DNA from 2 places in the Cupriavidus sp. 10L43_2 genome. Region 1 is predicted to be linked to the other one. Evidence: predicted binding sites of a transcription regulator. Region 1 holds the regulator's gene; the other holds the start of a gene.

Region 1 (11,658 bases):
TCTCACGCTGGTAGGCGGCGCGCATGGCGCGGCGGGCGGCGTCGAGCAGCGCGCCGGCGTCGTTGCTGCGCTCGCGGGCCTTCAGGAACTCGCCCATGCCGGACTCGAAGATGCGTTCGAGCGCGCCGGTGTTGTGGCGGTTGTTGACGGCGCTGTTATAAAGCGCCTGGAGATCGCCACCGGCCCAGAAGTCGCGCTCGAAGATTTCCGTCTGGCTGCGCGCGGCGCGCAGCGCCAGGTGCTTGCGGAAAATATAGGTCCACGAGAAGAGGGACATCACCAGCAGCAGCGCCATGACGGCCTGTGCCAGCAGGCTGGCGTGCAGCACCAGCGAGATAATCGACAGGTCTTGCGTGACGGTCACCGGATTCATCGAGCGTTTCTTATAGTTGCGAGAACAGGAGCAGGAATCGGGGCCGGACGAAATGTGTCTTTATCGACACATCCCACCCGGATCTTGCCGCTGGCCAGCTGGAGGTCGTCGCGCCACGCTTCTTGGGCGAATTGGACCGAGGCCGGCCCCACCCGTTCAATCACGGTGCGGATTTCCAGCTGGTCGTCCAGCCGGGCGGGCGCATTGTATTCCACAGCAGTACTGCGTACCACGAAGACCACATTGGACGTATCGGCAAGGTCCTGCTGACCGATCCCGAGCGAGCGCAGCCATTCGGTCCGGGCCCGTTCAAAGAATTTCAGGTAGTTGGCGTAGAACACCACGCCGCCGGCATCCGTGTCTTCCCAGTACACGCGCAGCGGCCAGACATAGTTCGGCATGGCCGGCATTGTAACGGACCGCAACGGCCCGCCGCAGGTAAACCCGCAGGAGAAATGCAACAGCAAGTTGCGAGCCAGGCGCCGCGCGGCTTTGCGGGAAGCTGGCCCGATGCACCGCCCGCCACATCCGGCCTGCCCTGCCCCCGCGTTACCCCCTCTGGCACCGCCTTGCGGCGCGGCGCGGCCTCGCGTAAACTCTGCGGCAACCATTCCATCTTGCGCGACTGGCGAAGTCAGTGGGTACTACCACGAGGAAGCGCAAGTTATCTGGCGTGAATCACAAACGCCTGCCGCTCGCCTGGGCAGCGAATGGGAAGCAGGGTGCGCCCTGCACCGGACGACCTCTATATATAGAGGTCACCGGTGCGGGACGCCGATGCCTTCCCCGCGCGCCCTAATCGCGAAGTTCTGCGAAACCCCCGAGATGTATCCCGATTGCCTGTTCGTATCCGAAAAGTGCATCGGCATCCCTTTTTTACAGACGAGTCACGCCATGTTTGAACGCAGCCGTTTCACCATCGAGCAGATCGACCCCGAAGTCTTCGCCGCGATCCAGAAGGAAAACCAGCGCCAGGAAGACCATATCGAGCTGATCGCGTCCGAGAACTACACCTCGCCGGCCGTGATGGCCGCCCAGGGCTCGCAGCTGACCAACAAGTACGCCGAGGGCTATCCCGGCAAGCGCTACTACGGTGGCTGCGAGTACGTGGATGTGGTGGAGCAGCTGGCCATCGACCGCGTGAAGCAGCTCTTCGGCGCTGAAGCCGCCAACGTGCAGCCGAACTCGGGCTCGCAGGCCAACCAGGGCGTGTTCTTCGCCATGCTCAAGCCGGGCGACACCATCATGGGCATGAGCCTGGCCGAAGGCGGTCACCTGACCCACGGCATGGCCCTGAACATGAGCGGCAAGTGGTTCAACGTGGTCAGCTACGGCCTGAACGCCCAGGAAGACATCGACTACGACGCGCTGGAGAAGCTGGCCCACGAGAAGAAGCCGAAGATGATCATCGCCGGCGCCTCGGCCTTCGCCCTGCGCATCGACTTCGAGCGGATCGCCAAGGTGGCCAAGGATGTTGGCGCCTACTTCATGGTGGACATGGCCCACTACGCCGGCCTGATCGCCGCCGGCGTGTACCCGAACCCGGTGCCGCACGCTGACTTCGTGACCACGACCACCCACAAGAGCCTGCGCGGCCCGCGTGGTGGCGTGATCCTGATGAAGGCCGAGCACGAGAAGGCCATCAACTCGGCCATCTTCCCGGGGATCCAGGGCGGCCCGCTGATGCACGTGATCGCTGGCAAGGCCGTCGCCTTCAAGGAAGCGCTGACGCCGGAGTTCAAGGCCTACCAGCAACAGGTGGTGAAGAACGCCGCCGTGCTGGCCGAGACCCTGATCGCGCGCGGCCTGCGCATCGTGTCCGGCAAGACCGAGAGCCACGTGATGCTGGTGGACCTGCGCGCCAAGCAGATCACCGGCAAGGAAGCCGAGAAGATCCTCGGCGACGCCCATATCACGGTGAACAAGAACGCCATCCCGAACGATCCGGAAAAGCCGTTCGTGACCTCGGGCGTGCGCCTGGGCTCGCCGGCCATGACTACGCGCGGCTTCAAGGAAGACGAAGCCCGCCAGGTGGGCAACCTGATCGCCGACGTGCTGGACAACCCGCACGACGAAGCCAATATCGCCAAGGTGCGCGAGCAGGTGTCCGCCCTGACCCGCCGCTTCCCGGTCTACGGCTGATATCCGGCCCACAACCGGCATCGCGCCTATCTATATAGTGCGCGTGACGAACGGCGCTGCCCCGGCAGCGCCGTTTTACCTTTTGCACACCGCGAGCGATAATGCGGCCCGGCATATATCTTCAGGTGGTCCGGCATGAAATGCCCCTTCTGCGGTCATTCCAACACCCAGGTGCTTGACAGTCGCGTCTCCGAGGACGGCGACACGGTGCGCCGCCGCCGGCGTTGCGAAGCCTGCGACCGCCGCTTCACCACCTACGAGCGCATCGAGCTCTTCTTCCCCGCCATCGTCAAGAAAAACGGCTCCCGCGTGGACTACACGCGCGGCAAGCTCAAGGACTCCATGCGGCTGGCCCTGCGCAAGCGGCCGGTGTCCGCCGAGGCCATCGACCAGGCCATTACCCGGATCGAAGAAAAACTGCTGGCGCTGGGCGAGAAAGAGATCGCCAGCAGCCAGGTGGGCGAACTGGTTATGCGCGAATTGCGCAAACTCGACAAAATTGCCTATATCCGCTTTGCTTCCGTTTATCGCAGTTTTGAAGATGTGTCGGAATTTCGCGACGTACTCGACGAATTTTCCCCGCCTACCCCACGAAAGGGGTAGCTACTTCGTAAAAAAAGCTGTCTAATCTGCACTGACCTCCTTCGGGTAAGGAGGCCGGATGGCGAGCGCGTGCACGGCGTAAACGGGGCCCAACAGAGGCTCCGGCGCAGCAAAACTCCAACGCGCCGCCCGTAGAAAAGCAAAAGAACAGTTCGATTTTTTGGACGGGAGTCACAAATGGGTCAGTCACGCCGCCGGGGGGCGGCCGGCTTCACCATGCTCGAAGCATTGGTAGCGATCGTCGTTCTGGCGTTCGGCGTGCTCGGCGTGGCCAATCTGCTCATCAAGTCTTTCCGCTTCGCGCAACAGTCGTCCTACGACGTTGTTGCGCTTCAGCTCGCCAATGACATGGCGGACCGCATGCGGGCGAGCGTCGATGAGGCCAACAAAAACAACTACCTTTTCGACACGAAGACCGGCACGCCGAATATCGCGGACAGCGGCAACCTGTTCCGCACGGCCTGCACTGGCGCATCAGCCGCATGCGCGCCCCTCACCGCGAATTTCGACAAGGCTGACTGGGCGCGCCGCGTCCAGACCAGCCTGCCAAACGGCCGCGCGGTCATCTGCCGCGACTCGACCACGTTCCAGCTCAACACCGGTTACCAGTGGGGCTGCACCCAGACCGCCGGTGGCAATGGCTCTCCAAGCGATACGCCGATCGTCATCAAGGTAGGCTGGACCTCCCGTTTCACCGATCGCGCCGGCGCTGATCTCGCTACAGGCACCACCATGGCCGACTCCGCCGCAGCGAATGGCGATGCGACGCCCATGGTCGTCGTGGTCGTCAACCCCGGAGTCAACAACTGATGCCCCGCCACTCTGACTCCCGCCGCCTGCGGCAGCCGGCCGCGGGCTATACCCTCATCGAACTGATGGTGACGCTGGTCATCAGCATGCTGGTGTTGATTGCCGGCCTGTCGTTCTACCTGATGAGCCGCAACAGCTACGCCACGATCGACGACAACGCGAACCTGGAAGAGCGTGGGCAATTCGCAATCTCGGTAATGTCCCGTGTGCTGCGGCAAGCGTCTTATGTGCCGCCAGGCCCCTCGGGCGGCGCGATGGTGATTACGGACCAGATGATCTTCGGACGCGAATCGTGCTCCACGCCGGGGGACGGCGAAGATCTGGTTTGCAACGGAGGCGCGTCAGTCAATGGCAGCGACATGTTCATGGTGCGCTACTACGGGTCCGGGGTTCCCGGAAACCCCCGCACGCCCGACGAATCGATTGTCGATTGCTCAGGCCAGGGCGTGGCGGGCTACACCGAGGGCGATGTAACGCTCGCGGCCAGCCAGCGCGGCTTGTCCGTTTTCTTCGTCGCTAACAACGCAGCAGGCAAACCTACCCTGATGTGCAAGTACCGCCAGCGGACTGCGGGAGAAGAGTCGCTGACCACGTACGTCACGCAGGAACTGGTGACCGGCGTCGAGAACATGCAGTTGCTGTATGGGATCTCCACGAATTCCGACGATGTGCCGGACAAGTACGTGAGAGCCGACGAAATGACGACACTCGAATGGCTCCACATCGCGACCATCAAGCTGTCGATCGTCGTACGCGCTGACAACGCGAGCGCAGACGCCGGGGGAAACGGAGCCATCCAGATGTTCGGGTCGCTCTACAACGGCGCAGACGGCACCTTCACACCCACGCAGGACACCCAGGCGGCACGCCGCCTGTTCACCACCACCCTCCAGGTCCGCAACTACAACCACTGTGTTCCGGGAGACACGTCATGCCTCTGACCTCCAGGATGACCCCCGCATGCCGCTCGCGAAACGAGCGAGGCGTTGCCCTGATCACCGCCGTGATCATGCTGCTGGTGATCACGCTGCTGGCCATTTCGGGCGCGCGCATCGCACTCGACTCGAAGAAGACATCACGGAACCAGCGTGATTTTGAGATCGCGTTCCAGGCAGCGGAAGCCGCGCTGCGCGACGCGGAACTCGATATCAGCAATGCAACCGGCCCGGCCAAACGCACGCAGATCTTCTCATCGAAGAAGCGCGACGGCTTTGATGTGCCGGGCGGTTGCAACACGGGCACCGCCCCAAGCGGGCCTTACCTGGGATTGTGCGACACATACAACAGCAATCCGCCGATCTGGAACACCGTCGACTGGCTGGCCACCGTCGGCCAGAGGACTGTGGAGTATGGAACGTTCACCGGCAGGTCATTCCCCACTGGCTCAGGCCTGACCCCCGGCCGCAAGCCGCGCTATCTGATTGAGATCATGACGGTCAGAGATAACAATCAAAGCGCGAGCAATCCGGACGATGTGAAATTCATGTACCAGATTACGGCCGTCGGCTTCGGCCCCAATGACACCACACGCGCAGTAGTCCAGTCGCTCTACTACAAGGGCGAGGACTAACCCCATTTCCCCGACGGATCAAACCAACGAACCGGGACCGAATTCCATGAACCTCTTCCGCCGCCTGCTGCCGCTGTGCACCATGCTCTGGAGCGTTGCGCTCTGCGCCGCGCCGACCACCGTGCCGACGGTTTCGATCTCGACCACGCCGCTCTACGGCCAGTCGCAGAACATCCATCCGAACCTGATGCTGACTTTGTCGGTGGAATTCCCCACCACCGGCGCCGCATACCGGGGCACCTACAACAAGGCTACCGGCTACCTCGGCTACTTCAACAACACGAAGTGCTACGCCTATAACGCCACGTCTGGCTACTTCACGATCTCCGGAAACGCTACCACCGACACCCACGAGTGCTCCGGCGATTTCAGCGGCAACTTCATGAACTGGGCGGCCTCGTCCGCCATTGACGAGCTGCGCCTCGCCATGACCGGCGGCGACCGCGTGGTCGACACGCGCACGCAAACTGTCCTGCAACGCGCCCTGCTGCAAGCCGACTTCTTCAAGAGCTCGTCTTACTTCCCGCTCAAGAGCATCAACGGCAGCGGCACGAACAGCGCGCCGAGCAAGGTGACGCCGTTCAAGTACACCACGTTGTACATGGCGTCCTGCGGCAACCATATTTACTTCTCGGACGCGGACGACTCCTCCGCCTCGTGTACCAGTTTGCGCAAGTACGCCGACGTGACCAACAGCCGCGGCACGGTGACGGAACGGCGCGGCTTCCGCGTTCAGGTGCAGGTCTGCGACAGCAGCGAAGCTACCAGCCGTACGGACCTCTGCTACAGCTACGACGGCACCAACTACAAGCCCGTGGGCGAGATGCAGCGCAATGCCGACCGCGTGCGGTTCGCGGCCTTCGGCTACCTGAACGATGCCACCAACGATACAAGCAAGACCCAGAACGAGCGTTACGGCGGTGTACTGCGGGCGCCGATGAAGTATGTGGGCGACAACGCAGTAAATACCTCGCTGAATACGATCACGAACCCGGCCAAGGAATGGGATGCGTACGGGGTGCTGCTGAACAACCCGCTCAACCTGACCACCAACGCCAATAGCGGCGTGATCAATTACCTGAACAAGTTCGGCCGCACAATGGTGACCGACCTCGGCGGACCCACCGACAATCCGGTAGGCAGATACAAGACGTACGATCCACTGAGCGAGCTTTACTACGAGAGCATTCGCTACCTGCAGTTCCACCCCGATGGCCCGACTCCCGAAGCCGTGAACAATCTCACCACGGCCTACACGGACAATTTTCCCGTGTACACAAGTTGGGACACCGACCCCCTGCTGAACAGTTGTCAGCGCAACTACGTGCTGACGATTGGCGATATCAACACCCACCAGGATCACTACATTCCCGGCAATACCATCGCCAACCAGGGCGACCCGGCCCGTGCGAAGGATTCCTGGAGCAAATTCGACGTGGTGGATTGGACCAACAAGGTCGGCGCGCTCGAGACGAACACACCCGCCGCCGGGAACTCGAATCCGCTCGGCTCGTCATTCCTGAGCCTCGGCACCAAGAACCACCCCACGTCCTCTAAGTCGTCGTACTACCTTGCCGGCATTGCCTACTGGGCGCATACCTCGGCATTCCGGCCAACCATGCCCGAGGCTCGCGTCACCACCTTCGGTATCGACGTGAACGAAAACGGCAACGGCACGGTCGGCGACAGCCAGCGGCAAAGCCAGATCTTCCTCGCAGCCAAGTACGGCGGCTTCAAGGAAGAGACCAACGATGGCGGCAACAAGGACGGCAACCCGTTCAAGACGCTGGGTTCCGGCGGCGCCGTGGTGACCAACAACACGGAGTGGGAGGCGGCCCCTATTGGCTCCAACATCCCGTCCAACTGGTTCCTCGCCAGCCAGCCGGCGCAGATGATCAGCGCGATCAAGCAAATCTTCACGCAGATCACGACCGCAGCCGGCACGCTCTCCGGCGTGGCACTGAGCAACACCCGGATCATCCAGAACGAATTTGTCTACACGCCGGGCTTTGATCAGCAATGGAACGGTAAGCTCAGCGCCTACCCGCTACTCAAAAATAGCGACGGTTCCGTCTCGATCTCGTCCACGGCAGCCTGGGAGGCCGGTTCGCGCCTCGCGGCCCGGACCTATTCGACGCGTTCCATCTTCACCTTGAGCGGCGCCACAGGGACGGGCGCCGCATTCAGCTGGGCCAACCTCGGCAAGGCACAGCAGGATGCACTGAACATCAACCCGGGCACGAGCAGCAGCGACGGGCTGGGCCAGCAACGCGTGGAGTACCTGCGGGGAGATCGCAGCAACGAAGCCGACAGCCAGGGCAATGGCGGGCTGTTCCGGGCACGCAAGACGGTGTTCGGTGACATCATCAACTCCGGCCCGACGTTCGTCGGTCTGCCCTCCACCACCCGCAGCGGCGCCGGCTACGCCGCATTCGCCACGAACTACGCAACCCGGACGCCGATGGTCTATGTCGGCGCCAACGACGGCATGCTGCACGGCTTCAATGCCAATACTGGCGACGAAGTATTCGCCTACGTCCCGGCGGCAGTCGTCAGCAAGCTCAACCAGCTGACCGGCGCCACCTACTCGCATCGCGCCTATGTCGATGCCACGCCAGTCACTTCGGAAGTCCAGATCGGCAGCAACTGGAAAACGGTGCTGGTGGGCGGCATGGGCGGCGGCGCGCAGGGGGTGTACGCCCTGGATGTAACCGACCCGACCGGTAGCCGAGGCAGCGTTTTCGGTGCATCGAATGTCATGTGGGAGTTCACGGACAAGGACGACGCCGACATGGGCAACGTCATGGGCCGCCCGGTGATCGCCAAGATGCTTGTCGGCAAGGACACCAACAATGTGCCCGTGTACAAGTGGTTCGCCATTGTCGGGAACGGCCTGAACAGCAATCAGGCCGATGGCTACGCCAACGACCGGGCGCCGGGCGCGCTGTTCCTCCTCTCGCTGGACAAGTCGCCCAGCGAAGCGTGGTCGCTGAACAACAATTATTGGAAGATCGTCACCCCGTCGCCTTCGGCCACGCCGCCCTATGTCACCGCAAACGGCCTGAGCACGCCAGCCGTGACCACTTCCACAAGCGGAATCGGCCTGGCCATCTATGCGGGCGACCTGCAGGGCAATCTGTGGAAGTTCAACGTCTCCGGCCTGCCCTCCACGTGGAACGCCGGCAGCGACGGCGCACTGCCGCCGTACGGCGGCACGCCGGGCAAGCCGCTGTTCGTGGCAACCGACCGCAACGGCAATCGCCAGCCAATCACGATGCAGCCAGAGGTGGTGTACGCCCCGGGTGGCTTCATGGTCCTGTTTGGCACCGGCAAGTACTACGAACTGGCCGATACGAGTACCACCCCGACGCAGACCAACTCCTTCTACGGCATTTATGACGGCGGTGGCACCGACTATGTGAGCGGCGGCCGGAGCCAGTTAAGCCAGTTGTCCTCGGCCTATACCTCGGGGGGGCAGTCCATCTCCATTACTGGCACGGCTGCATATCCGGGCTACACGGGCGGGCGCAAACCTGGCTGGGTGCTCGATTTCCTCGATAGCACCGAGCGGCAGGTCACATCCGCCGCCGTCGCAAGCGGCATGATCTTCTTCAACTCGATCTACACGGCCACCGGTACATGCGGCACCGCCGGCGGTAGCCGGAGCTATGCCCTGAACCCACTGACCGGCCTGCCTACCAATGGCATCTCGGGCATGTTGTCCTCCGTCGGCCTGCTTGGCGCGCCGTCGATCATCGTCATCAATGTGTCGAAGACTGACCGTACCGGCGCTGGAGGTGGGGTGCAATCCACGACGACGCAGGTACTGGGCTTCGGCTCCGCGGGCACGCTGACCACAACCAGCACCAACGCGACCGACAAGCGCGTTATGCGCAAGGGATGGAAGGAAATCCGCAATTTCACGATAACGAACTGACATCCAGGACAGCCATGACATATAGACTCCGCAAGTGGCCGCGCGGCTTCACGCTAGCCGAGGTGATGGTCACCGTGGCCATCATCGGCATCCTCAGTGCATTCGCCTACCCCTCCTATCAGGAATTCATCCTGAAAGGTCGGCGCACCGAGGCCAAGGCGGCACTGATGGAGAACATGCAGTTGTTCGAGCGGCACTTTTCGCAAGTCAACACCTACTATGCAGCGGGTACGACGACGCCTTGGACCGGCTACAAGGCGTACTCCGGCGACAATGCGACCAGCGGCAACTACACGATCGCCGCGTTCGATTGCAACAGCGGCCAGTGCGTGGAGTTGCGTGCGACACCCAAGCGGGCCGATGCCACCTGCGGCGTTCTGACGATCAAGAGCACAGGCGTCAAGAACAACATGCTGAACGGCCAAGAAGTCAACACTCCCAATTGCTGGTGATCCCCATGCGCGTCGACAAACGAGCCGTCCAGCCACAACAAGGCTTCACGCTTATAGAACTGATCACGACGATGGCCGTCGGCGTGATTCTGGTGGGCTTTGCGGTGCCTAGCATGACCACGTTCATGCGCAATCATCGCGTGTTGACCGTGGCAGACAGCTTCAACACGGCGGTTTCGAAGGCACGATCCATCGCGGCCACGACCAATAGCTATGTGACCGTGGCACCGATCGGGAACGACTGGAAGAATGGGTGGCAAGTTTTCTCCGAAGGTCTCACCCCCAATGGCACCTACGAAGAGGGGACCGAGAATCTCATTGCGCAATACGACAAGCCACCGTCCGATGTCGTGGTGACGACCTCTACCTTTCCCACAGGGCTTGCTTCGATCTCCTTTTCTCCGGTCGGGTATTCGCAGACGACGACAAAAAGCCAAATGTCGATGAGCGCCGGCTTCCAGATCGGTGATGCAAAGCGTGTCGTCGAAGTCAGCCTTCTGGGACGCGCGCGCGTATGCGATCCCAACCGCGAAACGAGCTGCGTGCTGCCCTGATCCTGCAAGGGAACCGTCCGAGTCGGCCTCGGACACAAACTTCCAAAAAACCTCCACATCCGGACACGTTTTAGGGCCTCGCCCGAGGCTATCGTGGACATCCGTTCTGTTCGAACCGATGCGCCATGTCCCTTGCTCCACCCTCCCCTTCCGGCCGCCGCCCTCAGCGGCGCTCCAGCGGCTACATCCTCCTCGAATCGCTGATCTGCCTTGCCGTCATCGGCATCGGCGCCATGCCGCTGGCCGTGCTCGGCCCCTTGTGGCTCCGGCTGGCGGGTGAGCAGGAGAGTCTGGCGCAGACCACGCAGTGGGCGTCGGAGTTCGCCGAAACGGCCGGTGCCGGTTCGATGGTGCCGCCCGGCGGGCGCCACGCGCAGCTGTGTGGCGCGCTCGGCGTCGGGGCCGGCGCTCGGCCGCTCTGCGCGCCCGGTGCGCGCATTGTGCTGGCCGGGCCGGTCCGCATTACGGCGGACGCCTCGCCCGGCATGACGGCACCTCCCGCCCACGTGGCGTTATGGGTAGCGCCATGACGCGTCGCCCTCGCCAGCGTGGGTTCACGCTCACCGGGATGATGGTGGGGATGGTGCTCGGGCTGCTGGCATCCGTACTGGCCATCACCACGTTCCAAGTCGTCCGGCAGGCATACGCCAACGTCGCGGACAGCGTGATGATGGCGGAGCGCGGCCATCGGGCGCTGGGCATCGTCGCTCAACTGGTGCGTCAGGCGGGCTGGATTCCCGGTCGGGCCTCGCTCACCCCAGGGCATCCGGCGCCAACCGCGCCGCTCGAGGGCCACGACGACTGCGGCCAGCCCGCCGTCGATCTATCTGCCCCGTGCGGCACCCGGGGCCGGCATCAGAGCGATGCCCTGCGCCTGCGCTTCTCCGGCAGCAGCAGCGGCGATGCGACCACGCGGCCCGACGGCACCATGACCGACTGTGGCGGGCATGCGCTGGCGGCAACCGCCCAACCGGTCGATGGCGTGCCCACCTCGCATCACGCCGCGATGAACCTGCTGTACATCGGCCTCGGCAGTGATGGCGTGCCGCAGTTGCTGTGCCGCTATCCGCGCCGGCAGGGGCGCCAGATGCAAGCCGTCACTTACACCTCGGGGACGCTCGTCCGTGGCGTGGAGGCCATGCAGCTGCGCTATGGCGTCGACCGGGACGGCGACGGGGAGGCGGACACCTATCTCCGCGCCCGCGACATCCGGGCGC
Region 2 (11,658 bases), on a different contig from region 1:
ACGGATGTTGCACGGATCCTTGAACGTGATCCACGGATGGCCGGTCTCGAACAGCATGCCCAGCATCTTGCGCCAGAGCTGGATGGCCGGCACCTTCTTGAACAGCTTCAGTTCGCCGCTGGCAGCCTTGGCTTCATAGGCGACGTAGGCCTGCTCGAACGCCTTGCCGACCTTGTCATGCAGGTCCGGGCAGGTGGCGGGCGAGAACAGCGTCCATTCGGCGTTTTCCATCACGCGCTTCATGAACAGGTCCGGAATCCAGTTGGCCGTGTTCATGTCGTGGGTGCGGCGGCGGTCGTCGCCGGTGTTCTTGCGCAGCTCGAGGAATTCRTCGATGTCCAGGTGCCACGTCTCCAGGTAGGCGCAGACGGCGCCCTTGCGCTTGCCGCCCTGGTTCACGGCCACGGCCGTGTCGTTCACCACCTTCAGGAACGGCACCACGCCCTGGCTCTTGCCGTTGGTGCCCTTGATGTGGGAGCCCAGCGCGCGCACGTTGGTCCAGTCGTTGCCCAGGCCGCCGGCGAACTTCGACAGCAGCGCGTTTTCCTTGAGGGCTTCGTAGATGCCTTCCAGGTCGTCCGACACCGTGGTCAGGTAGCACGACGAGAGCTGCGAGCGGCGCGTGCCCGAGTTGAACAGCGTGGGCGTGGACGACATGAAGTCGAACGACGACAGCAGCTGGTAGAACTCGATGGCGCGGGCTTCGCGGTCGCGCTCTTCCAGCGCCAGGCCCATGGCCACGCGCATGAAGAAGGCCTGCGGCATTTCGATGCGCTGCTCTTCCACGTGCAGGAAGTAGCGGTCGTACAGCGTCTGCAGGCCGAGGTAGTTGAACTGGAAGTCGCGCGAGGCGTCCAGCGCCGCGCCCAGGCGGGCCAGGTCATACGTGGCCAGCTTTTCGTCCAGCAGTTCGGCCTGAATGCCGCGGGCGATGAACTTCGGGAAGTACTCGGCGTAGCGCGAGCCCATCTCGGCCTGCGTCACTTCGCCGCCGAGGATTTCCTTGCGGATCGTGTGCAGCAGGATGCGGGCGGTGACCTGGCTGTAGTCCGGGTCCTTCTCGATCAGGGTACGCGCGGCCAGGATGGCGGAGTCGTACACCTGGCTCAGCGGCACGCCGTCGTACAGGTTCTTGAGCGTTTCCTTGAGGATCGGCTCGGCGCTCACGCCGTTGCCCAGGCCGCTGCAGGCGGTGTCGATCAACTCGTGCAGCGCGGCCAGATCCAGCACGCGGCTCACGCCGTTGTCGTTCACGTTGAAGGCCACGCCCTGTTGCACACGCGCCACGGTCTGCGCATTGGCCTGCGCGCGCTCCTGGGTGCGCTTCTCGCGATACAGCACGTAGGCACGGGCCACTTCATGCTCGCCCGAGCGCATCAGCGCCAGTTCCACGTGGTCCTGCACGTCCTCGATATGGAAGGTGCCGCCGTTCGGCCGGCTGCGCAGCAGCGCGCGCACCACGTTCTGGGTGACCTGTTCCACGATCTCGCGCACGCGCGCGGAGGCAGCGCCCTGGCCGCCGTTCACGGCCAGGAAGGCCTTGGTCACGGCGACGGCAATCTTGTTCGGCTCGAACGCCACCACGGCCCCATTGCGGCGGATGAGCTTGTAGTCCTGATAGTTGGCGCCGGCAGCGGCGGGGGTCTGCTGCGACGTTCCGGCGGCGCCGACAACGCCCGCCGATCCCGTGTTTTGTTGTTCGTTCTGGGCCGTTTGCATGAGGTAACTCCTGTTTTAACCCTTGTAATGAAGTGACAAAGTCCCTAGCAAAATGCGCTTCAGAAGACACTCGACACCGGCCTTGCCGGGGCGAGAACCAAACTGCACAGGCGTTCATTCTGCTAGGGACTCTTGCGATACCGCCGGCCGCGTCACTACTGTGGCGCCTGCGTCGCAATCCATTGCGGCGCAGGCTTCACACCTCGGCCGGTTCCCCGGTAGTACCACTAGATATAGTGGTCACTGCGAAAAACTGGGCTAAGTATAGTGAAACGAATCGGAAAGACCAGTCTTGACAAGTCAGATGCCGGTCTGGGGACGGGGTGTGCGGCGGCGCCACATTCCCGCAAGCCGCGCTACGCCAAGGGATGGCGGCGGCCCGTGCGCCACCGCACAAATTTTCTAAAATTTTTTAATCGTGGCGAGTCGCCGATAGGCGGCCCAAGTGTGGGGATTTCACATCGCTGTCACGCGGGCGAATGCCTGAATATGAGGCATCGTGCACAAGGGGGCGGCGGGTCAGGAACCACCCCGTCGATAAGGCAGCAGCGCTGGCGTCACATCGGCCAGTCTGGCGAATCGGTCCCAGTCGAAGTGCGGGCCGGGGTCGGTTTTGCGGCCGGGGGCGATGTCGCTGTGGCCGGCGATGCCGGTGATCGGGTAGGTCGTGCGCAGGGCGGCGACGATGCGGGCGGCGGTGTCGTATTGGCCCAGGGTAAAGGGCTGGTCGTCGGCGCCTTCGATCTCGATGCCGATGGAGAAGTCGTTGCAGCGCTGGCGGCCGCAGTAGGCTGACTGGCCCGCATGCCAGGCACGTTGCGTACACGCCACAAACTGCACCAACTCGCCCTCGCGGGTGATCAGGAAGTGGGCGGAGACGCGGACGTCGCGGATCGTTTCGAAGAACGGGTGGCGGGCGGTGTCGAGCCGGTTCTGGAAGAACGCCTCGATGTCGCCCGTGCCGAACTGGCCCGGCGGCAGGCTGATGTTGTGCAGCACCACCACGTCGACGGGCATGCCCTCGGGGCGGGTGTCGAAGTTGGGCGATGGCACGCGGCGCGCGGCCGGCACCCAGCCGTCGGCGTCTGGCAGCCAGTCTGCGGCCACGTCAGCCATCGCGGCCCTCGCCTTCCGCCATCGATTCGCTGTCGTCGCGCCCTTCCCGGCCATCGCGCCCTTCGCGTTCGTCGCGGATCTCGAGTTGCTGGATGCGGTAGCGCAGCTGGCGGAAATTCAAACCCAGCAGCGGCGCGGCCGTGGTGCGATTAAAGCCGGTCTGGCGCAGCGCGCGCAGGATCAATTCGCGCTCAAGGGCCTCGAGCCGGGCCGGCAGGTCGATGGGGAACGTGACGTCGCGCAACGCATCGACCATCGGATCGATGGATGGCTGGGGCGGCGGCGCCTCGGCCACGGCACCCCCCGCCTCCGGCGCCGTCAGGCTGGCCGCCGACCAGGCCGGGCTGCCCCAGGTCTCATAACCGGTCGGCGCGGTCTCCGGCACCGGCACGGGCGCGCCTTGCAGCAGGCTGGCGCGATCCACGCCGGCTTCGAGCGGCCCGAGGTCCGCCACCGCGATCTCGTCCGATTCGGCGAAGGCGTAAGCGCGTTCCAGCAGGTTTTCGAGTTCCCGCACGTTGCCGGGGAAGCGGTACGCCGCCAGCCGCGCCAGCGCCGGGCCGGACAGCCGGCGCGGGCGCGCATCGCCGTAGCGCACGGCCAGGTGTTCGAGGATGACCTGCGCCAGCACCGGAATGTCCTCGCCCCGCTCGCGCAGCGTCGGCATGCGCAGCTCCAGCACGTTCAGGCGGTAGTACAAGTCCTGGCGGAACGATCCGGCGGCGACCATCGCGGCCAGATCCTTGTGGCTCGCGCACATCACGCGCACGTCCACGGTGTCTTCCCGACTGGCGCCGATCTTGCGCACGCGTCGCTCCTGCAACGCGCGCAGCAGCTTTACCTGCATGGTCAGCGGCAGGTCCGCCACCTCGTCCAGCAGCAGCGTGCCGCCGTGCGCGGCGTGGAAGAAGCCGCCGCGCTCGGCGTCGGCGCCCGTGAACGCGCCCTTCACGTAGCCGAAGAATTCCGACTCCATCAGCGTCTCGGGAATCGCCCCGCAGTTCACGGCCACGAACGGATGCGCGGCGCGCGCGCTCACGGCGTGGATGGCGCGCGCCGCGCGCTCCTTGCCGCTGCCCGATTCGCCACTGATCACCACCGGCGCCATGCTGCGCGCCAGCCGCGACAGCGAGCGGCGCACGTCCTGCATGGCCGGGGACAGCCCCGGCAGCAGGCCGGCGGCGCGGTCGGCGGCTTCAGCGGTCTCGGCAGCCTCGGCGCTGCGCGCGCCGCCCTCCGCCGCGCCACGCTGCTGGCGGCCCAGCGCGTTCAGGATCAGGGTGCGTAGCTGGTCGAGCGACACCGGCTTGGCGATATAGTCGAACGCCCCGGCCTTGAGGGCATCGACGGCATTGTCGGCGCTGCCGTAGGCGGTGATCACGGCCACCGGCGTGCGCTCGGGCGAGGCCGACAGTTGCCGCACGATGTCGATGCCCAGCCCGTCGCCGAGCCGCATATCGGTCAGCACCAGGCTGTAGCGGCGCTCCGCCAGTCGCAGCCGCGCCTCGGCCAGCGAGCCGGCCATCACCACGTCGTGCCCCATGCGGCGCAGCGAGATGTCCAGCAGCTCGCGCAGGTCGGCCTCATCGTCGATGACGAGAATCGGATCGGGAACGGGCGGTCTGGCGGACATGGCGTGGGGGTTGGGTTGCGGGGGGCGGCGGATCAGGCCTGGGCGGCCGTTACAACGTCGGGCGTCTCGATCCGCATCGTCAGCACGAACGCCTTGGCCGGCAGTGTATCGCGAGCGCCGGGCCCGAGCAGCCCTGTGCGATCCAGCAACGGTTCCAGCGCGATGGTGCCGTAGCGCACCTGGGCGTCATTGGCGCCGCACAGCTCGCGCGCCATGAACAGGCCCAGCCCGGTGCCCTGGGCGTTGCTGGTGAAGAACGGCTCGAACAGGCTGCGCTGCTGCTCGCGCGTGACCTCGGCGCCATCGTTCCAGACGATCAGTTCGGCATGGTGCTGATCCAGCGCATGGGCCAGCAGACGGATGGCGCCCGGCAGCCGGCTGCAATAGCGCCAGGCGTTATCGAGCAGGTTGCCGAGCACCTGCTGCAGTTGCGCGGCATCGAAGATCACCGGGCGTTGCAGGTCCACGGCGAGGCGGATGGCATTGGCGTTGATATCGGCGCGCGGGCCGCCGCGCGAGCGCATCTCCAGCCGCCAGCGTTCCACGATCTCGGGCAGCGCCTGGCCCAGCTCCACCGCGCTGTGGCCGGTGCGGGGGCGGCGCGAGAGTTGCAGCACATCGGACACCACCTGATCGAGCCGGCGCACGTTGTCGCTGATGATGCGCAGCAGCCGGGCGTCGATATTGCCCTCGCCCGCCCCGGAATCGGCCAGCAGCTCGTTGGCCTGGCTGATGGCCGCGAGCGGGTTGCGGATCTGGTGCGCCACGCTGGCCACCAGTCGGCCCATGCCGGCAAGTTTCTCCTGCTGCACCTGCTCGGCAATCCGTTCCCAGCTTTCGATGTGGACCAGCACCGTGTCGCGCATCTCGCTGCGCAGCAGCGTCTCGTCCTCGGGGCTCCAGGCCATGGCCTCGTTCTGGGCGATGGCCAGACGCAGCCGGGCCGCGCCTTCGGGCGACATGTCGTTCCAGCCGACGGTATCGAGCGCGCTCGGCGCGGTCAGCGCCCCGCCCAGCGTGGAGCGCAGCCCGGCCAGCCCCGGCAGCACGAAGCGCAGCCGCAGGCGGGTATGCAGCATCGGCCCACCCAGCGCCGACGGGCGCGACGGCAGCGGCAGTAGCTGCAGGATGCGCGGCACATCGTCATTGGTCTGGATCCAGTCGCGCAGCATTTCCATCAGCGGCTGCAGGCGCGGGATGCGGCGCAGGTCGAACAGCACCTTGTCGCGCTCGCCGGCGCGCACCTGCCCTTCCCGGATCCGCTCGTGCGGCTGCACGCCCAGCAGCACCACGGCCGCGGGGTTGGCGGCCACCACCACGCCGTTGGCGCGCACCAGCATCACGCCGTCCTGCATGTCGTTGACCATGAGCCGGTTCACCAGTTGCTGCAGGCGCAGTTCCTGCTCGCGCGCCAGCGCAATCTGCTCCTGGGCGATCTGCCGGTTGGCGAGCATGTACATCACCAGCGCGGCGATCATGAACACCAGGCCGAACAGGCCGGAACCGAGCAGGTTGGCATCGGCCTGGCGCACCAGCAGCGTCTGCACGAAGGGCTGGCCCATTACCACCAGCGCCGACACCGCCGCCGTGAACAGCGCGAACATCAGGCTGGTCAACGCCCCGGCCTCGAGCGCCGGCAGCAGGAAGATCATGGCGAGACCTTCGGCGTGGCTGCCCAGCCGGCCCACCACCGCGAAGATCCCGGCCAGCAGCGCCAGGTCGACCATCACCTGTACGCGCACGCGCACATGGAAATGGCGGCGCCACAGCGTGCCCACCAGCGTGACCATGGCGATGCAGAGGTAGGGGAGCACCACCGGCAGCGCGGCGGCCATGCGCGGATTGGCGGCGAGGGTGGCCGCGGCACCGGCGGCCACGCCAGGATCCGGCGCGGCGCGTTCCAGCGGCAGCCACACGTAGCCCACCAGCAGCAGCGCCACGGCCGCGCGGGTCCAGCAGAAATAGCGCAGCAGGCGCCAGTGGAATTCAGGCGGCTCGGGTTGGCGCCACAGCTCGACCAGCACGCGCCAGCCGTTGAGGCGGGACCAGGCCGAGCGGCGCGAGGTCATGGGCGCGCGTCGGTGTCGCCATGGCCGGACATCTCCGAGCCATCGGGCAGATGACTGCGCCGGCAGTAGTGCAGGCCGTTCCAGCCGATGGCCTCGCCACGCGGCAGGTGCACGCCGCACTGGGCGCACTGGACCATCGGCTCGGACGATGCCGCGCCTTCGGTCTTGCGCTGCGCCGGGCCAGGGCGGGCGGTCGGCTGCTCGTGCGCGTCGCGGGCGGCCGCGCGCTGGCGCAGCCACCAGATGATCGCCAGCACAACGGCCAGCAGGAGGAAGATTCTTGCCATGGGGGCGATGACGATCAGGAGATCACTAGATCAGGAGAGGCGGTGCAGCACCACTTCGATCACGAAGCGGCTGCCCACGTAGGCCAGCAGCAGGATGCCGAACGAGGCGATGACCCAGCGCAGGGCGGTGCGCCCGCGCCAGCCCCGGAAATGCCGGCCGACCAGGATGCCGCCGAACATCGCCCAGGACAGGATCGCGAACACGGTCTTGTGGTCCACGCGGAAGGCCCGGGCGAACAGCTGCTCGGAGAACAGGAAGCCGGACAGGATGGTCAGCGTCAGCAGCACGAAGCCCGCCGCGATCAGCCGGAACAGCAGCTTTTCCAGCGTCAGCAGCGGCGGCAGCAGGTCCAGCCAACGGCCCAGCCATTGCCCGGACGATGCTTCGGCGCTGGTCGGCCGGTTGAAGCCATGGAGCCGGCGCTCGGCCAGCAGCATCAGGAAGGCGTGGAACGCCGCCAGCGTGAACAGCCCATAGGCCACGTTGGCGATGACGAAATGGAGCTTGAACAGCGGCCGCGCGGCGTAGCCGAGGATCTGCGCGCCCGGGAAGGCCAGCGGCATCAGGCCGGCCAGCATCGCCACCGGAAAGACGATCAGGCCGAGCCCGGCCAGCGAGAAGAAGAAGCTTTCGATCCAGTAGATGCCCACGCCCAGCCACAGCATGGCGGAGAGCGCGAAGGCGAAGCCGAACATCATGCGGTCTGCCGGGAAGATGGTTTCGTGCAGCAGCATGCCGTGGCTGACCAGCGCGCCGAGCACCACGGCGTGCCACCATGCGGGCTGGCCGTCCGCGCGGCCATCGCCGGGCGGCGCCATCAACACGGCCGTGGCGGCGCCAGGGCGCCCGCCGGGGCCCGGATGGCCCGGATGACCGACAGCTCCCCCGCCAGCGGCCGCCAGCCGGGGGTTGCGCGTTGCCCAGCCGTGAAAGGCCAGGCCGCAATAGAGAAGTGCCGTCAAGGCATACAGTACAATGGCCATTTGCGCAGTTTACCCTAGGGCCTGTCCCTCGTGCCCTTGTCCGTGATGCCTCACGACAACGCCACGCGCGCGCCCCATCCACGCCGAATCACGAGCCGAACCTCTCCCCACTGCCATGCTGGATAACCTCACACAACGCCTGGCGCGGGTCGTCAAGACCATGCGCGGCGAGGCCCGACTGACCGAGGCCAACACCGCCGAGATGCTGCGCGAAGTGCGCCTTGCCATGCTCGAAGCCGACGTGGCGCTACCCGTGGTGCGCGAGTTCGTCGCCCGCGTCAAGGAAAAGGCGCTCGGCGAGGAAGTCGTCAGCAGCCTCACCCCGGGCCAGGCCCTCGTCGGCGTGGTCCAGCGCGAGCTGACCGCGGTCATCGGCGGCGACGAAGCCGTCGACCCCAAGCCGGGCGAGCAGAAATCGGGCGAACTGAACCTGAACGTCCAGCCGCCAGCGATCATCCTGATGGCCGGCCTGCAGGGCGCGGGCAAGACCACCACCTCCGGCAAGCTCGCCAAGTGGCTTAAGGAGAACAAGAAGAAGAAGGTGCTGACGGTGTCGTGCGACGTGTATCGCCCCGCCGCCATCGCCCAGCTGCGCACGGTGTCCGAGCAGGTTGGCGCCGACTTCTTCCCGTCCGAGCCGGACCAGAAGCCCGTGGACATCGCCCGCGCGGCGCTGGACTGGGCCCGCAAGCACTACCACGACGTGCTGATCGTCGATACGGCCGGCCGGCTCGGTATCGACGAGGCGATGATGGCGGAAATCGCCGCGCTGCACGCCGAGCTGAAACCGGTGGAAACGCTGTTCGTGGTCGACGCCATGCTCGGCCAGGATGCCGTGAACACCGCCAAGGCGTTCAACGACGCGCTGCCGCTGACCGGCGTGGTCCTGACCAAGCTCGATGGCGACGCACGCGGCGGTGCCGCGTTGTCTGTACGTCACATTACGGGCCGTCCGATCAAGTTCGTGGGGGTGGGCGAGAAGCTCGACGGCCTGGAGCCGTTCTACCCCGACCGCATGGCCCAGCGCATTCTGGGCATGGGCGACATCCTCGCACTGGTGGAGGAAGCCCAGCGCGGCGTGGACATGGACGCCGCCGAGAAGCTCGCCAAGAAGATCAAGAAGACCGGCGGGTTCGATCTCGAGGACTTCAAGGCGCAGATCGGCCAGATGAAGAAGATGGGCGGCATCGGCAGCCTGGTGGACAAGCTGCCGGCCCAGTTCGCCCAGCAGGCGCAGGGCGCCAATATGGATCAGGCCGAGAAGTCGGTGCGCCGCATGGAGGGCATCATCAACAGCATGACCGCCGCCGAGCGCGCCAAGCCGGAGCTGATCAAGGCCAGCCGCAAGCGCCGCATCGCGGCCGGCGCCGGCGTGCCGGTGCAGGAAGTGAACCGCCTGCTGAACCAGTTCGAGCAGATGCAGGGCATGATGAAGAAGCTCAAGGGCGGCGGCATGATGAAGATGATGCGCCAGATGGGCGGGATGAAGGGCGGCATGAAGGGCCTGTTCAACCGCTAAGCATCGCCCAGACCCACAGATATAAGGACAGAGACATGATGATGACCGCAGACCAGGCCCGCGAACTCTGGGCCAGCTCCGAGGAAATCGTTAGCGCCGCGGAAGTGCAGGATTCGCTGGACCGCATGGCCGATGACATCACCGCGCGCATGGGCGATGCCTTCCCGCTCGTGCTGTCGGTGATGGGCGGCGCGGTGGTCTTCACCGGCATGCTGCTGCCGAAGCTGCAGTTTCCGCTGGAATTCGACTACATCCACCTGTCGCGCTACAACAACAAGACGGTGGGCGGCGAGATGCAATGGCGCGTGGCGCCGCGCGAGTCGGTCAAGGACCGGGTGGTGCTGGTGTTGGACGACATCCTCGACGAAGGCGAGACCATGGCGGCCATCCGCGAGCGCATTCTCGACATGGGCGCCAAGGAATTCCACGCCGCCGTGCTGTGCGAGAAGACCCTGCTCAAGGCCAAGCCGATGCACCCGGACTTCTGCGGCTTCAAGGTGCCAGACCGCTACGTCTTCGGCTGCGGCATGGATGTGAAGGGCTACTGGCGCAACCTCGGCGCCATCCGCGCGCTGGTCTGACTCCCGGACTGGCCTGATTTACGGCGCGCGGCCGTCCGTCGGACTCAGCTTCCGACCCGGTACGGCCGCTCGCGCAGCCACTTGGTGGCAATCCACTTCTCCCCTGACACCACCGGCATGCCGCCGTGCAGCGTGCGGTCGTCCAGCGTGCCGTCCGGCAGCTTGTAGCTGAAAAACACAGCATTGCCCTTGACCGGGGCCACATCCAGCCCGATTCGCGGGAAGGTGGTGGCGCCGCCGGCCGGCGTGCTGTTCAGGTAGATCACCAGCGTGGCCACGCGCTGGCCGCCCACGGCCATCTGGCGCGCCTCGCCCGGATTCTTCGGATTGAAATAGTCGTAGTGCGGCTGGTATTCGGCGCCAGGCTTGTAGTTGAGCACCTGGAAGCCCTCGCCGTGCTCCATCGGCACGCCGGTCACGGCGGCGATGCGTGCCTCCAGCACTTCGAGCAGCGGGTGCTCGCCGACCTGGAACATCGCGCCGGTGCTGGTACGGGCCTCGTGGACGTTCTCGTCACCCGTGGCGGGATTGACCACGGACGAGCGCTGCATGCGGTCACGCGAGAGCGCCACCAGGGCGTCGCACTCGGCCTCGCTGAACAGGCCCTGGAGCAGCATCACGCGCGGCGCCTCGATGCGGAACAGCACCGGGATGTCCCGGCCCGCGTCGCGGATGGCGTTGCCGGCGGGGTCCGGGCCCACCATGTCGGACTTCGGCCGTACCCGGGCGGCGGGCGCCTTGGTGGCGTCGGTGGTGGCCGGGTGCGGCTGGCCCAGCGCATCGGCCACCATGGCCCGGGCGAAGGTCGCGTCGTAGCCGGCGCGCTGCATCGACAGCACCAGCGCATCGGCGTTGAATCCCTGCTTGATATGGCGGGCCAGCCAGCGCTCCAGTTCCGGCGAGGAGGCGTGGTAGCCCTGCCCGGCGGCCCCGGCAGCGTCGGTGCGGGAGTCGAATGTCATGACGGATTGGCCAGTCGCTGCGGCGAAAACGGGTTGCGCGCGGGGGACTCCGGCGGCAGGCGGCGCGAGGTGGCCGGCGGCGGCACGGCGGCTGCGCCCGGGTCGCCGGCGATCGTCACCGTCGATTCCGAATACTGCCAGCGCTTCCACGCGCCCAGCACGGCGTTCGGGTACTCCGGCCGGCCCCGGCTGCCGTTGTAGCGGCCGAGCGCCAGGAACAGGTCGCCGTTCTCGCGGTCCAGGTAGTGGCGCAGGATGGTGCAGCCGTAGCGCAGGTTGCTCTGGAGGTGGAACAGCTTGCGCACGTCGCTGTCGCCGATGGTACGCACCCAGAACGGCATGACCTGCATCAGCCCACGTGCATCGGCCGAGCTGATCGCATATTTCCGGAAGCCGCTTTCCACCTGGACCAGCCCGAGCACCAGCGACGGCTCCAGCCCGGCCCGCTTGGCCTCGTAGTAGACCGTCTCGATCAGTTCCACGCGGATCTGCGGCTCGGGAATCCGGGATTCGAGCCGGCGCGACATCTCGCCCAGCCATTTCAGGTAGCCGAGCCGCTCGCCGCCCGAGGCGAACGCCGGGCGGACGGGCCTGCCATCGGCAATGGCCGCCGCCAGCGCGCCGCGCACGGAGTCGGCCAGCGCCTCCTCCTTCTGCGCCCCCGCATGGGCCGTGGCCGCCGCGACGGCCAGCAGCAGGCCGCCGGCCAGCACGGACCAGCGGCGGGGGGTGAACAGGCGTGACGCGTGCATCGGCTTCCTTTTCCTTACTTCAACAGCGGATTTCAG

What was found. The regulator NrdR, encoded in region 1, represses ribonucleotide reductase genes. The targets are predictions, from matches to a motif close to CACNANATNTNGTG.
Region 2: AC1DEL_RS24100 (ribonucleoside-diphosphate reductase subunit alpha) is a predicted target of NrdR. The motif match lies at 1,945-1,958, and genes of this name have one in related genera.

What each region holds. Positions count from the first base shown of each region.
Region 1 covers NZ_JBFTJE010000003.1:255,725-267,382, forward strand. Annotated here, with positions in the region: gene tolQ (protein TolQ) at 1-373, opposite strand, end outside; gene ybgC (tol-pal system-associated acyl-CoA thioesterase) at 370-774, opposite strand; ZMP/ZTP riboswitch at 985-1,085, shown strand; gene glyA (serine hydroxymethyltransferase) at 1,268-2,515, shown strand; gene nrdR (transcriptional regulator NrdR) at 2,651-3,118, shown strand; gene pilV (type IV pilus modification protein PilV) at 3,296-3,928, shown strand; gene AC1DEL_RS05970 (PilW family protein) at 3,928-4,869, shown strand; gene AC1DEL_RS05975 (pilus assembly PilX family protein) at 4,860-5,498, shown strand; gene AC1DEL_RS05980 (pilus assembly protein) at 5,545-9,435, shown strand; gene AC1DEL_RS05985 (type IV pilin protein) at 9,450-9,887, shown strand; gene AC1DEL_RS05990 (GspH/FimT family pseudopilin) at 9,893-10,441, shown strand; gene AC1DEL_RS05995 (type II secretion system protein) at 10,567-10,971, shown strand; gene AC1DEL_RS06000 (PilW family protein) at 10,968-11,658, shown strand, end outside.
Region 2 covers NZ_JBFTJE010000021.1:64,829-76,486, reverse strand. Annotated here, with positions in the region: gene AC1DEL_RS24100 (ribonucleoside-diphosphate reductase subunit alpha) at 1-1,719, opposite strand, end outside; gene ampD (1,6-anhydro-N-acetylmuramyl-L-alanine amidase AmpD) at 2,239-2,835, opposite strand; gene AC1DEL_RS24090 (sigma-54-dependent transcriptional regulator) at 2,828-4,468, opposite strand; gene AC1DEL_RS24085 (sensor histidine kinase) at 4,501-6,537, opposite strand; gene AC1DEL_RS24080 (PP0621 family protein) at 6,534-6,824, opposite strand; gene AC1DEL_RS24075 (cytochrome C assembly family protein) at 6,855-7,808, opposite strand; gene ffh (signal recognition particle protein) at 7,924-9,327, shown strand; gene AC1DEL_RS24065 (hypoxanthine-guanine phosphoribosyltransferase) at 9,366-9,908, shown strand; gene AC1DEL_RS24060 (2OG-Fe(II) oxygenase) at 9,953-10,870, opposite strand; gene AC1DEL_RS24055 (lytic transglycosylase domain-containing protein) at 10,867-11,622, opposite strand; gene AC1DEL_RS24050 (proline--tRNA ligase) at 11,655-11,658, opposite strand, start outside.